Regions from separate parts of the Bacillus sp. 01N45 genome, predicted to be linked through region 1. Evidence: riboswitches for the same ligand, from Rfam matches in the RefSeq annotation. Region 1 holds a riboswitch; the other holds the start of a gene.
What was found. A riboswitch is a leader RNA that binds a small molecule or an ion and turns the genes downstream of it on or off. The one in region 1 is predicted to bind lysine.

Region 1 (5,566 bases):
TAAACGGTGTAGAACGTCCAATTGAATTTGATATGTTACATTCAGGAGAAGAATTAGAAATTGTTCACTCACTAGCGAAGTGGAAAAGATTCGCATTACATGAATACGGATATGAAGCTGGTGAAGGTTTATATACAAACATGAACGCGATTCGTCGTGATGAAGAACTTGATGCAACACATTCCATTTACGTTGACCAATGGGATTGGGAAAAAATCGTTCAAAAAGAATGGCGTACTGTAGATTACTTGCAAGAAACAGTACAAACAATTTATGGAATATTCAAAGATTTAGAAGACCACTTATTTGAAAAGTATCCGTTCCTTGGAAAGTATTTACCAGAAGAAATTGTTTTCATCACTTCCCAAGAACTAGAAGATAAATATCCAGAATTAACACCGAAAGATCGTGAACATGCAATTGCGAAAGAACACGGTGCAGTCTTCATTATCGGAATTGGTGATGCACTTCGTTCAGGTGAAAAGCATGATGGACGCGCAGCTGATTATGATGATTGGAAATTAAACGGTGACATTTTATTCTGGCACCCAGTATTACAATCTTCATTCGAATTATCATCAATGGGAATTCGTGTTGATAGTAAATCACTTGATGAGCAGTTAACGAAAACAGGTGAAGACTTCAAACGTGAGTACGATTTCCATAAAGGTATTTTAGAAGACGTACTACCGTTAACAATTGGCGGTGGTATTGGACAATCAAGAATGTGCATGTACTTCTTACGTAAAGCACATATTGGTGAAGTTCAATCTTCTGTATGGCCTGACGATTTACGTGAAGCTTGCAAGAAAGAAAACATTCATCTGTTTTAATAGAAGGGAGAGAGAATAACTCAAAGAGTTATTCTCTCTTTTTTATTGTGTAAACGAATGGTTTACAGTGAGTTTTACTAATGGTTTCTTTCTTTTTTGGATCCTTTTATGTAATAATTTGTTAAAGGAGGGGACGTTATGAGCTTAGGACAACAACTTAAAAGATTACGAGAGTCAAAAGGGTTTTCACAGGAAGATGTTGCTAAGAAAATTGGTGTAACGCGGCAAGCGGTATATAAGTGGGAAAATGATAAAAGTTGCCCTGATATTGAAAATTTGATCTTATTGAGTGAAATGTATAATGTTACGCTCGATGAGCTAATAAAAGGGAACCAAAATTTAAAAGAGAAAATACATATTGATGAAGATTTTGAGAAAGAGAATGAATTTGGTTTCTACATTGGATGTGGTTTGCTAATTGTGAGTGCTTTCCTTGATTATGAAGGAATGCAAGAGATTTTATTAGGAATTGCACTATTCATGATGGTTTTTTACTCTGACGTGAAGAAAGTTATTTTGAATGAGTTCAGATCATTTTTTTAAAGAAAAGATATATATGATAAGAAGTGAGAAGAGTCCGTTATATTTCCTAGGAAAGAGTATAACAAGTAATTGAATTGTTTTATAATGATTTCGGGATGTTGATAGTATGTTAAAAAGCTCAAACAAGTATAACCCCGTTCTAAAGCTAGGACGGGGTTCAAAATCTAAGTTTTATTAAGCGTAAAGTTCTTTCAAGTATTTTTACTTCGGCAAAGACTTCATATAAAACATTACTTATTTGTTACCGAGTTCTTCCGCCAAACCGATTAAAATACCTTCGGTTCCACGAATGTAGCAGAGTCGATATGAGTCCTCGTACTGAACTACTTCGCCAACGAGCTGAGCACCATGCTTTGTAAGTCTCGATACCATTTCGTCAATGTCTTCAACGGTGAACATGACGCGCAAATAACCGAGGGCATTTACAGGAGCTGTCCGGTGATCTGCTATAGTAGGTGGGGTGAGAAATCGCGAAAGTTCAATTCGGCTATGGCCATCTGGCGTAACCATCATAGCAATCTCTACGCGCTGAGAACCGAGTCCTGTTACGCGACCAGCCCATTCACCTTCGACAGTAGCTCGCCCTTCGAGTTTTAGTCCAATCTCCTCGAAGAAAGAGATTGCGTTATCAAGGGATTCTACAACGATGCTGACATTGTCCATTCTTAGTAATCTGTTGTTTGCCATAGTCTTTATCTCCTTATATGTATAATTTTATTAGTTAATTCTCCTCATAATTATACTAAAATCTCTTCTAAACAAAAAACACCTTGTCACAGTGTAGGAAAATGTGACAAGGTGTTTTCGGGTATAGTATAAAACATTTTGTTAACGAACAACACTTTTTAAACCCTCTACTATTGAAATATGCGCGAACTTTATTTCGAGAATGCTATCATTTTAAGAATTCAATAATGTAGTTTCTATTCGATAATATAACTTCGACTTGCCCGCAAAATATTCCGACCCTATTGCTATTAATATAGGAAGGAAATAGATTTATATAATTTATTTTAAGTTTTACTGGTGGAAATTAACTCATCTGCACTAAAGGCTCAATTTTCGCCATAAATGATTGATGAAGCGCCTCGACACCTATTACTAAATGAAGGCGGTCAATAACGACAGACACTTTAATTTCTGATGTACTTACCATTTTAATATGAATATCTTCTTCTTTTAAAGTAGTGAACATATTTGCAGCAACACCAGGATTAGAGACCATACCAGATCCTACAATTGATACTTTTGCTAAATGATTTTCATATTCTACAGATTCATAGTGAAGTGTTTCTTGATTTTGTTCTAATACCTCTAATGTTTCTTTTAAATCATTAGAATGGATTGAGAAGGAGAGGTGAACAGTTCCTTCATTTGTAATACTTTGGATGATGATATCTACATTAATATGTGCCGCTGCTAATGTAGAGAAAACTGTTGAAAGTGCACCTTGTTCCAATCCTTTCATTGTGACGCGTGTAATATTATCTTCAAATGCAATACCTTTAACGATTGATTGTTGTTCCATGTTACATTCTCTTTTTACAATTGTTCCGTTTTCTTGTTCCATACTTGAGCGAACTTCTAACATGACATTATGATTTTTAGCAAACTCAACAGCACGCGGGTGTAATACACCAGCACCGAGGTTTGCTAGTTCTAGCATTTCGTCATAAGAAATTTCATCTATTTTATAAGCATCTTTTACAACTCGTGGGTCCGTCGTATATACACCGGTCACATCCGTGTAAATATCACATTTTTTTGCTTTCAGTGCAGCAGCTAATGCAACAGCAGTTGTATCAGAACCACCACGTCCAAGCGTTGTAATTTCATGTTCTTTACTGGCTCCTTGGAAGCCAGCTACAATAACAATCGTACCTTCAGTAAGATAAGATTGAATTCGATCTGTATGAATGTCAGTAATCCGTGCACTACTATGTACAGATTCTGTCGTAATACCAGCTTGCCATCCTGTTAATGAAATCGCGTTATAACCTTTTGCTTGTAGTGCCATCGTTAATAATGAAATAGTAACTTGCTCTCCTGTTGATAGAAGCATATCCATTTCGCGTTTACTCGGATTTTCTGAAATCGCGTCAGCAAGTGCTACGAGTTCATCTGTGCTTTTTCCCATTGCTGAAACGACAGAGACGATGCTATGTCCTCGTTCATATTCTTCAATAATTAAATTTGCTACATGTTGAATGCGCTCAACGCTTCCAACAGAAGTGCCACCAAATTTTTGTACAATCGTTTCCATTACGAATTCCTTCTTTCATCCATTTTTAAGAATAGATTAGGACATATATAGATCCCAATATTCCTGTAGTTACCAGAGAAAAAACAAAAAACACCATCTCAAATAAGTGAGGATGGTGCTGTTACAGGAAAAGGGAAACAGAAAACGGAGCTAATAAAAAAACCGCCAAAAAAGGAATACCATAAAAATGATATCTCTTTTTTGTAGATAGCTCTTCATACATACACGTCTGTACATATGACAGTTCTGTTTCTATTCGAAAACAGCCCCAATCGATAAATGCAGAGAAATGTATCGATTTCGGCAATACTTCCTTTCATCTAATTTCATAGACATCTCTGTGTCTCCATTAGAATACTCATAAGTATCGCAACCTCTATCTCACGTTTTAGGCGAGAGTGTTTGATTTATGAAGTTGTTGGTAACATTTGTTTTATAATAATTTAAATTTTTCGGGGAATCAAGTGTTTTATATATATTTTAAAAATTATTTCTATTTCTGAGAAAGTTTGTGAAAAATGTAGCAAAATAAATTCATTGCATGTACATTAAAATTATAGTGCATTGGAGGTGGAAGAATGAAGGGGAAAAAGCCTATTTATGTTTCGGCAGAAATGAACACAACAATGGAGAAATTATGGGAATACACGCAAGAACCACATATACATACAGAATGGGATGCTCGCTTTACTGAAATTTCATATTTAGAGAAAAAAGAAGGAGAACCACAGAAGTTTTTATATAAAACAAAGATCGGATTTGGACTTGAAATAGCTGGGGAAGGAGAATCGATAGGTGAAATAAGAAAAGAAACGGGAGAACGTATTTCTTCTTTAAAATTTTGGACGGATAATAGATTATCTCTTATTCAAACAGGGCGTGGTTATTGGAAGTATACCCCTCGTAAAGAACACATTCATTTTGAGACGCAATATGATTATGATACGAGGTTTGGTCGTATAGGGAACGTAATAGATTTTTATATGTTTCGGCCGTTATTAGGCTGGGCGACTGTTTGGAGCTTTGATGCTTTAAAATTATGGTTAGAAAAGGGATTGCACCCTAGGTTACTAATTAGAAGAACAATGACATATTGGCTCGTATGTTTTTTATTTGCTTTTGTATGGATATATCAAGGAATAGTGCCGAAACTAATGTTTACCCATTCAGAAGAAGTAAAGATGTTATCTGTGATAATTGGTTCAACGGAACATAGTATTTTTGTACTTAAAATAATTGGATTACTAGAAATTATTTTTGGTGTCCTATGGCTGTTGCCATTTCCAAAACGAAAAGTATTTATCGTACATATTTTTATGTTAATAGCCTTAACGATAGCGGCAGGGCTTACGAATATTGCAAGCTTTACAGAGCCGTTTAATCCAATTACATTAAACGTTCTACTCATGGGATTATCAATTGTCGGTTATATAAATAGCGCGAATTTGCCAAGTGCAAAAAAATGCAAGAGGAAGAGAAAGGGATAATGTATGGTTAATATGTATGAAAGACTATTAGGGGATTCTTATAAAAAGCTTCATCCAAAATTACAGAAACGCTATGAAATTACAGAAGAAAATAGTTTTACTGGAGAAGGAAAGATGGATGAGATTTATGGTGGTTCTTTTTTCGTAAAATTCATATTAAAAATTGCATCAAAGTTCCGTATGTTTTTCTCTGAGCGGGGGAAGGAAGTGCCATTTACAATACATAATACCGCTGAGCGGGATGAATATGGACATGAACTTGTGCGGTGGAATCGTACTTTTTATTTTCACAATAAGAAAAGATATTTTAACGCCGTTATGCAGTTGGATGAAGAGAATAATGAAATTGTAGATTGTTTTGGTGAACCACACATACTTGTTTCTACATTGAATTTTCATATTGATGAGGTGGGGGCAATGCATATTTCCTCAAAGAAACA
Region 2 (5,677 bases), on a different contig from region 1:
TCATCGAACTGAATATAATCCGGCTCTTGTACAAGCTTTGGATTTTTCGGATCCTTGACATCTGGTTCATACGCTAACGTTTCATTCACACGGTCTAGCGAAGCATTTCCTCTTTGCATAACATTAATTAATTCGCCAATTGCAAACATCGGCCAAATCATCATCCCTAAATACACGTTAAATGAAACAAGTTCACCAAGTGTCACCTTTGATTGAAATACAAGATATGCGCCGTACACTAAACCGATTAAATAACTAAGGCCAACAAGCATTTTCACCGTCGGCTGGAATAATGCATCAATTCTTGCTACTTTCATATTTTTTTCGTAGACGTCATCTCCTAAATGATGAAACCTTCCCACATCTGCATTTTCCTGTACGTATGCACGAATAACGCGCACACCAGCGATCGATTCAAGTACTTTATCATTCATATCTCCGAACGCATCTTGCGCAACTGTAAATCTCTCATGCAATTTCTTTCCATATATGTTCATCGCATACGCCATAATCGGAAGCGGTATAAGTGCCGCAAATGTAAGCTCCCAACTAATTGTAAATCCCATCATAAAGACAATCGTAAGCATATATAAACTCGAATCCACGAGCGTTAATATACCGAAACCAGCTGTCATAGCAATTGCTTTTAAATCATTTGTCGCTCTCGCCATTAAATCACCAGTACGATTTTTATGATAAAACGTCGGTGTCATCTTAAGTAAATGCCCCATAAATTTAGAGCGCATCGTCTTCTCCAGTACGAATGCTCCCCCAAACAATTGATGTTGCCAAACGAAAGTAAGACCATATCCAATTACCGTAACCCCTATTAAAATAAGAATAAATTGCATAATCGCTGCATTCGTTAACGTTCCTGTTTTTATATTATCAATCGTAACCCCTAACACTTTCGGGGGAATGACTTCAACTATATTTACAATTAAAAGAGCTCCAATGGCGATACTATATCTCTTCCAATGCTCTTTAAAAAACCATTTTAACTTTAGTAATACTGATAACAATGTAACCTCTCCCTTCTCGTTCTCGTTTCACTCCCATTTCTTTACCCACTATCCAGATCCATCACATTTACATTTCGTAATCCATACAATCTCATCACATTTTTCCACCTTCCAAAATTTTATATAGTAATGTGGAAAACAAAAAAAAGCATACCGCCGCTTGACGATATGCACAAAAATGCATAAAAGCGTACGTTACGATATACGCAACGTACGCTTTTTATAAGACAAAGATGCCTTATATATCCGCACGGGTTGCGTAATGATATGAATGTTTTCTGCCATTTAACAGAGCTAAGCCCATCACATTTACGATTACAATCATTACGCACACCCCCTTCATTTATTTTCCATTTATAATCTTACAACTTTATTGAGTATTCTGTCAATTGTTTTTTTACACAATGAATAAAAATATACGCTACATCATTTTGAAATAAGGGAATCTTCTGTAAGAAAGGGCATACAAAATAAAAAAAGAATAAGAAATCGTTTTCACAAACATTTCATTTGAAAAATGTTATCAAACACCCTACAATCACCTTATACTCACTCTTACAAGTTGCTATTTTAGGAGGACTAATCATGACAACTAGCAATACGTACAAATTTTATTTAGACGGAGAATGGAGAGAAAGCTCTTCAGGAGAAACAATCGAAATTCCATCTCCATACTTACACGAAGTAATTGGACAAGTACAAGCAATTACTCGCGGAGAAGTAGATGAAGCAATTACATCTGCAAAAGAAGCTCAAAAATCATGGGCGGAAGCTTCTCTACAAGATCGCGCAAAATATTTATATAAATGGGCTGATGAGCTCGTAAATATGCAAGATGAAATTGCCGATATCATTATGAAAGAAGTCGGTAAAGGATATAAAGATGCGAAGAAAGAAGTTGTTCGTACAGCTGATTTCATTCGTTACACAATTGAAGAAGCTCTTCATATGCACGGAGAAAGCATGCTGGGCGATAGCTTCCCTGGCGGAACGAAATCTAAACTTGCGATCATCCAACGCGCACCACTTGGTGTTGTATTAGCAATCGCACCATTTAACTACCCAGTAAACTTATCTGCTGCAAAACTTGCACCAGCATTAATTATGGGTAACGCTGTTATTTTCAAACCAGCAACTCAAGGTGCAATTAGTGGTATTAAAATGGTTGAAGCACTACATAAAGCTGGCCTTCCAAAAGGTCTTGTAAACGTAGCTACAGGACGTGGTTCTGTAATTGGTGACTACTTAGTAGAACACGAAGGCATCAATATGGTATCGTTCACAGGTGGTACAAATACAGGTAAACATTTAGCGAAAAAAGCTGCAATGATTCCACTTGTATTAGAACTTGGTGGTAAAGACCCTGGTATCGTTCGTGAAGATGCTGACTTACAAGATGCTGCAAACCATATCGTAAGCGGTGCATTCTCTTACTCTGGTCAACGTTGTACAGCTATTAAACGTGTACTTGTACACGAAAACGTAGCAGATGAGCTTGTTAGCTTATTAAAAGCGCAAGTAGCTGAACTATCAGTTGGATCTCCAGAACAAGATAGCACAATCGTTCCATTAATCGACGACAAGTCTGCTGACTTCGTTCAAGGTTTAGTTGACGACGCTGTAGAAAAAGGTGCAACAATTATTATCGGTAACAAACGTGAGCGTAACTTAATTTACCCAACATTAATCGACCACGTAACAGAAGAAATGAAAGTTGCTTGGGAAGAGCCATTCGGCCCAATCCTTCCAATCATCCGTGTTTCTTCAGATGAGCAAGCAATTGAAATTGCTAACAAATCAGAGTTCGGCTTACAAGCAAGTGTCTTCACAAAAGACATTAACAAAGCATTTGCAATTGCTAACAAAATCGAAACTGGTTCTGTTCAAATTAACGGACGTACAGAGCGCGGCCCTGACCACTTCCCATTCATCGGTGTAAAAGGTTCAGGTATGGGCGCACAAGGTATTCGTAAGAGCCTTGAGTCTATGACACGTGAAAAAGTAACTGTATTAAACTTCGTTTAATCTTATATGTAGAAGCTGATCTAGTTTTAGATCAGCTTCTTTTTATATCAAATAATTATTCATTCCTAATCACAAACTCTTCTCTATAATCTGATTATTACTATATCCATTGACGTATAAAAATTCATTTGTTACTCTTAAAGACGTTAATTTAATATTTAAATCCTCATTCGTATCTCGGTGAGGTAGAGGTTGCAGTCATTAAAAGTATCATTTCAGGAGATGTAGTGGCATTGATGAAGGAATGAGAAAGGAATGATTGCCGAAGTAAGCCCGTGTCCACCATGCACGCTTGCTGGGTCTGCATTTAATAAGTGCAGAACTGTCACAAACGAAACGTTTCGTTTGTGGAGAGCTATCGAGAGGTATGTCGTGGGTTTCTTATAAGATAGAAAGCATGTAGCGGCAAATTACGTGCTTTTTTTGTTTTGTTTGGGACTTCTCTTCTCTACTAAGAAGACATACATATCTCCTCGCTTGACTTGGTTATACTAACTTTGGAGGTATTTTCTATGCAACAAAAAAAATGGGGCTTTTGGGTACTAACAGCTTTCGTTGTCGGTAACATGGTTGGCGCTGGTATTTTCATGGTGCCAAGTACGTTGGCACAAACAGCAAGCCCTCTCGGTGTCACTTTAGCTTGGTTAACAACAGGGTTTGGTGTTTTAATGCTAGCTCTTGTTTTCGGTAATTTAGCAATTCGTCGTCCTGATTTAACGACAGGACCACAAAGTCATGCATATGCTTTATTCTCAACACCAAAAAAGAAAAAAATGGCTGGTTTCAGTATGGTATGGGGATATTGGGTTGCAAACTGGGCAAGTAACGTTGCCATCATTACATCTTTCGCGGGATATTTATCACTCTTCTTCCCAATTATGAAAGATACACGACTACTATTTTCAATCGGTTCTTTTAACATAGAAGTCGGAAAACTAATTACATTTACGATTTGTTCCATCTTACTTTGGGGAACTCATATTATATTAACAAACGGTGTAAGCGGAGCTGGAAAACTAAACTTCTTAGCAACAACAACGAAAGTAACAGGATTCCTTTTATTCATCGTCGTTACGTTATTTGCATTCGAGGCTTCTAAGTTTGGACAATGGTACACACCGATGATCGATAAATCAGGTGTATCACACGGCCTTCTTTCACAAGTAAATTTAGCCGCTCTTACAACACTTTGGGCATTTATCGGAATTGAATCAGCAGTACTTTTATCAAACCGTGCTACCTCTCCTAAAACAGTAAAACGCGCAACAGTTGCGGGATTACTTATTACAGTTGCGATTTACTTAGGAATTACAATTTTAACAATGGGTGTCCTTCACGTTGATAAATTACAAGCTTCTGAACGTCCATTAGCAGACGCATTAAACGCTGCAATGGGGCATGGCGGCGGGAAACTGATGGCATTACTTGCTCTTACTTCCCTATTCGGTTCTATCTTGGGCTGGATTTTATTAAGCTCAGAAGTACCATATCAAGCTGCAAAAGAAGGTTTCTTCCCTTCCTTCTTTACGAAAACAAATAAAAAAGGAAGTCCAATTTACTCATTACGATTAACAAACATTATGTCGCAAGTGTTCTTATTCTCAACACTATCCGGAACAATTGCGGAAGCTTATACATTCGTTATTACCGTATCAACACTAGCCTACCTCATTCCATATCTCGTTTCACCAATCTTCCAGTTAAAACTAGTCGCAACTGGTGAAACATATAAAAATGAAATGCGGGCAAGAATTACAGATGGCATAGTAGCAGTAATCGCACTTTGCTACGCACTATGGGTTATTAAAACCGGCGCATCCGATATAAAAACGTTCCTTCTCGGAATTGGTTTATTCGTAATCGGATTTGCTTTCTATCCATTAATGAATCGTGATGAGAAAAAAAATAACGAAAAGAAAAACGGGCAAGTTGCATAACGCAATTTGCTCGTTTTTTCTTTTGTAAAACATATATAATAGAACAAAGAGGTGAAAAACATGTCAATCGAATCACTATGGAGCAGTCGCTTCCAACAACATATTCAAAATATCATTACATACTTTGCACGTATGATTAACGGTTTACTATATAGCTTTATCTTTATTTCATGCGTTGGCGCATATTACTATGCTCAGTTTCTAAAAGCATCTCCTTCTAAAGGAATATCTTTACTACTTATCACGATTGTACTTACATTCATTATAACGAGATGCCCGATCCGTACATTTATTCAAAAACCTGATGCTGTCTATTTGCTTGCATTAGAAGAGAAACTAACGTCTTATTTTAAAAAATCTCTTCTATATAATTACATCATTCAGCTTTTCCCATTATTATTTACGTTCCTTATTCTCGTTCCACTTGCACTGCAATCATTACAATTAACTGTACCTTTCTTATGTACAATCTTTATCGTTTTAATGATTACGAAAGCTTGGAATATATATACACATTGGATGTGGCGTGATAGTCATGAAAAAAACATATGGTTCATTATTCGTATTACTTGTAACGCCCTAATCATTTACATGCTATTTTACTCGGCACATGTTCTCATATTAGGCGGATTGCTCTTACTACTTGCTTTCCTACTTCTATACACGAAAAAACAGCCTACAAAACGAATACCG

Region 2: linked by a shared signal. The riboswitch ahead of AC1DMU_RS18185 (amino acid permease) and the one ahead of AC1DMU_RS14765 (aspartate kinase) in region 1 are both predicted to bind lysine.

Annotation. Positions count from the first base shown of each region.
Region 1 covers NZ_JBFTQW010000005.1:368,747-374,312, reverse strand. Annotated here, with positions in the region: gene asnA (aspartate--ammonia ligase) at 1-833, shown strand, start outside; gene AC1DMU_RS14775 (helix-turn-helix domain-containing protein) at 972-1,376, shown strand; gene AC1DMU_RS14770 (VOC family protein) at 1,611-2,063, opposite strand; gene AC1DMU_RS14765 (aspartate kinase) at 2,410-3,639, opposite strand; lysine riboswitch at 3,840-4,026, opposite strand; gene AC1DMU_RS14760 (DoxX-like family protein) at 4,218-5,126, shown strand; gene AC1DMU_RS14755 (DUF4166 domain-containing protein) at 5,130-5,566, shown strand, end outside.
Region 2 covers NZ_JBFTQW010000007.1:199,071-204,747, forward strand. Annotated here, with positions in the region: gene AC1DMU_RS18175 (ABC transporter ATP-binding protein) at 1-1,022, opposite strand, end outside; gene gapN (NADP-dependent glyceraldehyde-3-phosphate dehydrogenase) at 1,608-3,047, shown strand; lysine riboswitch at 3,226-3,413, shown strand; gene AC1DMU_RS18185 (amino acid permease) at 3,560-4,984, shown strand; gene AC1DMU_RS18190 (ABC transporter permease) at 5,045-5,677, shown strand, end outside.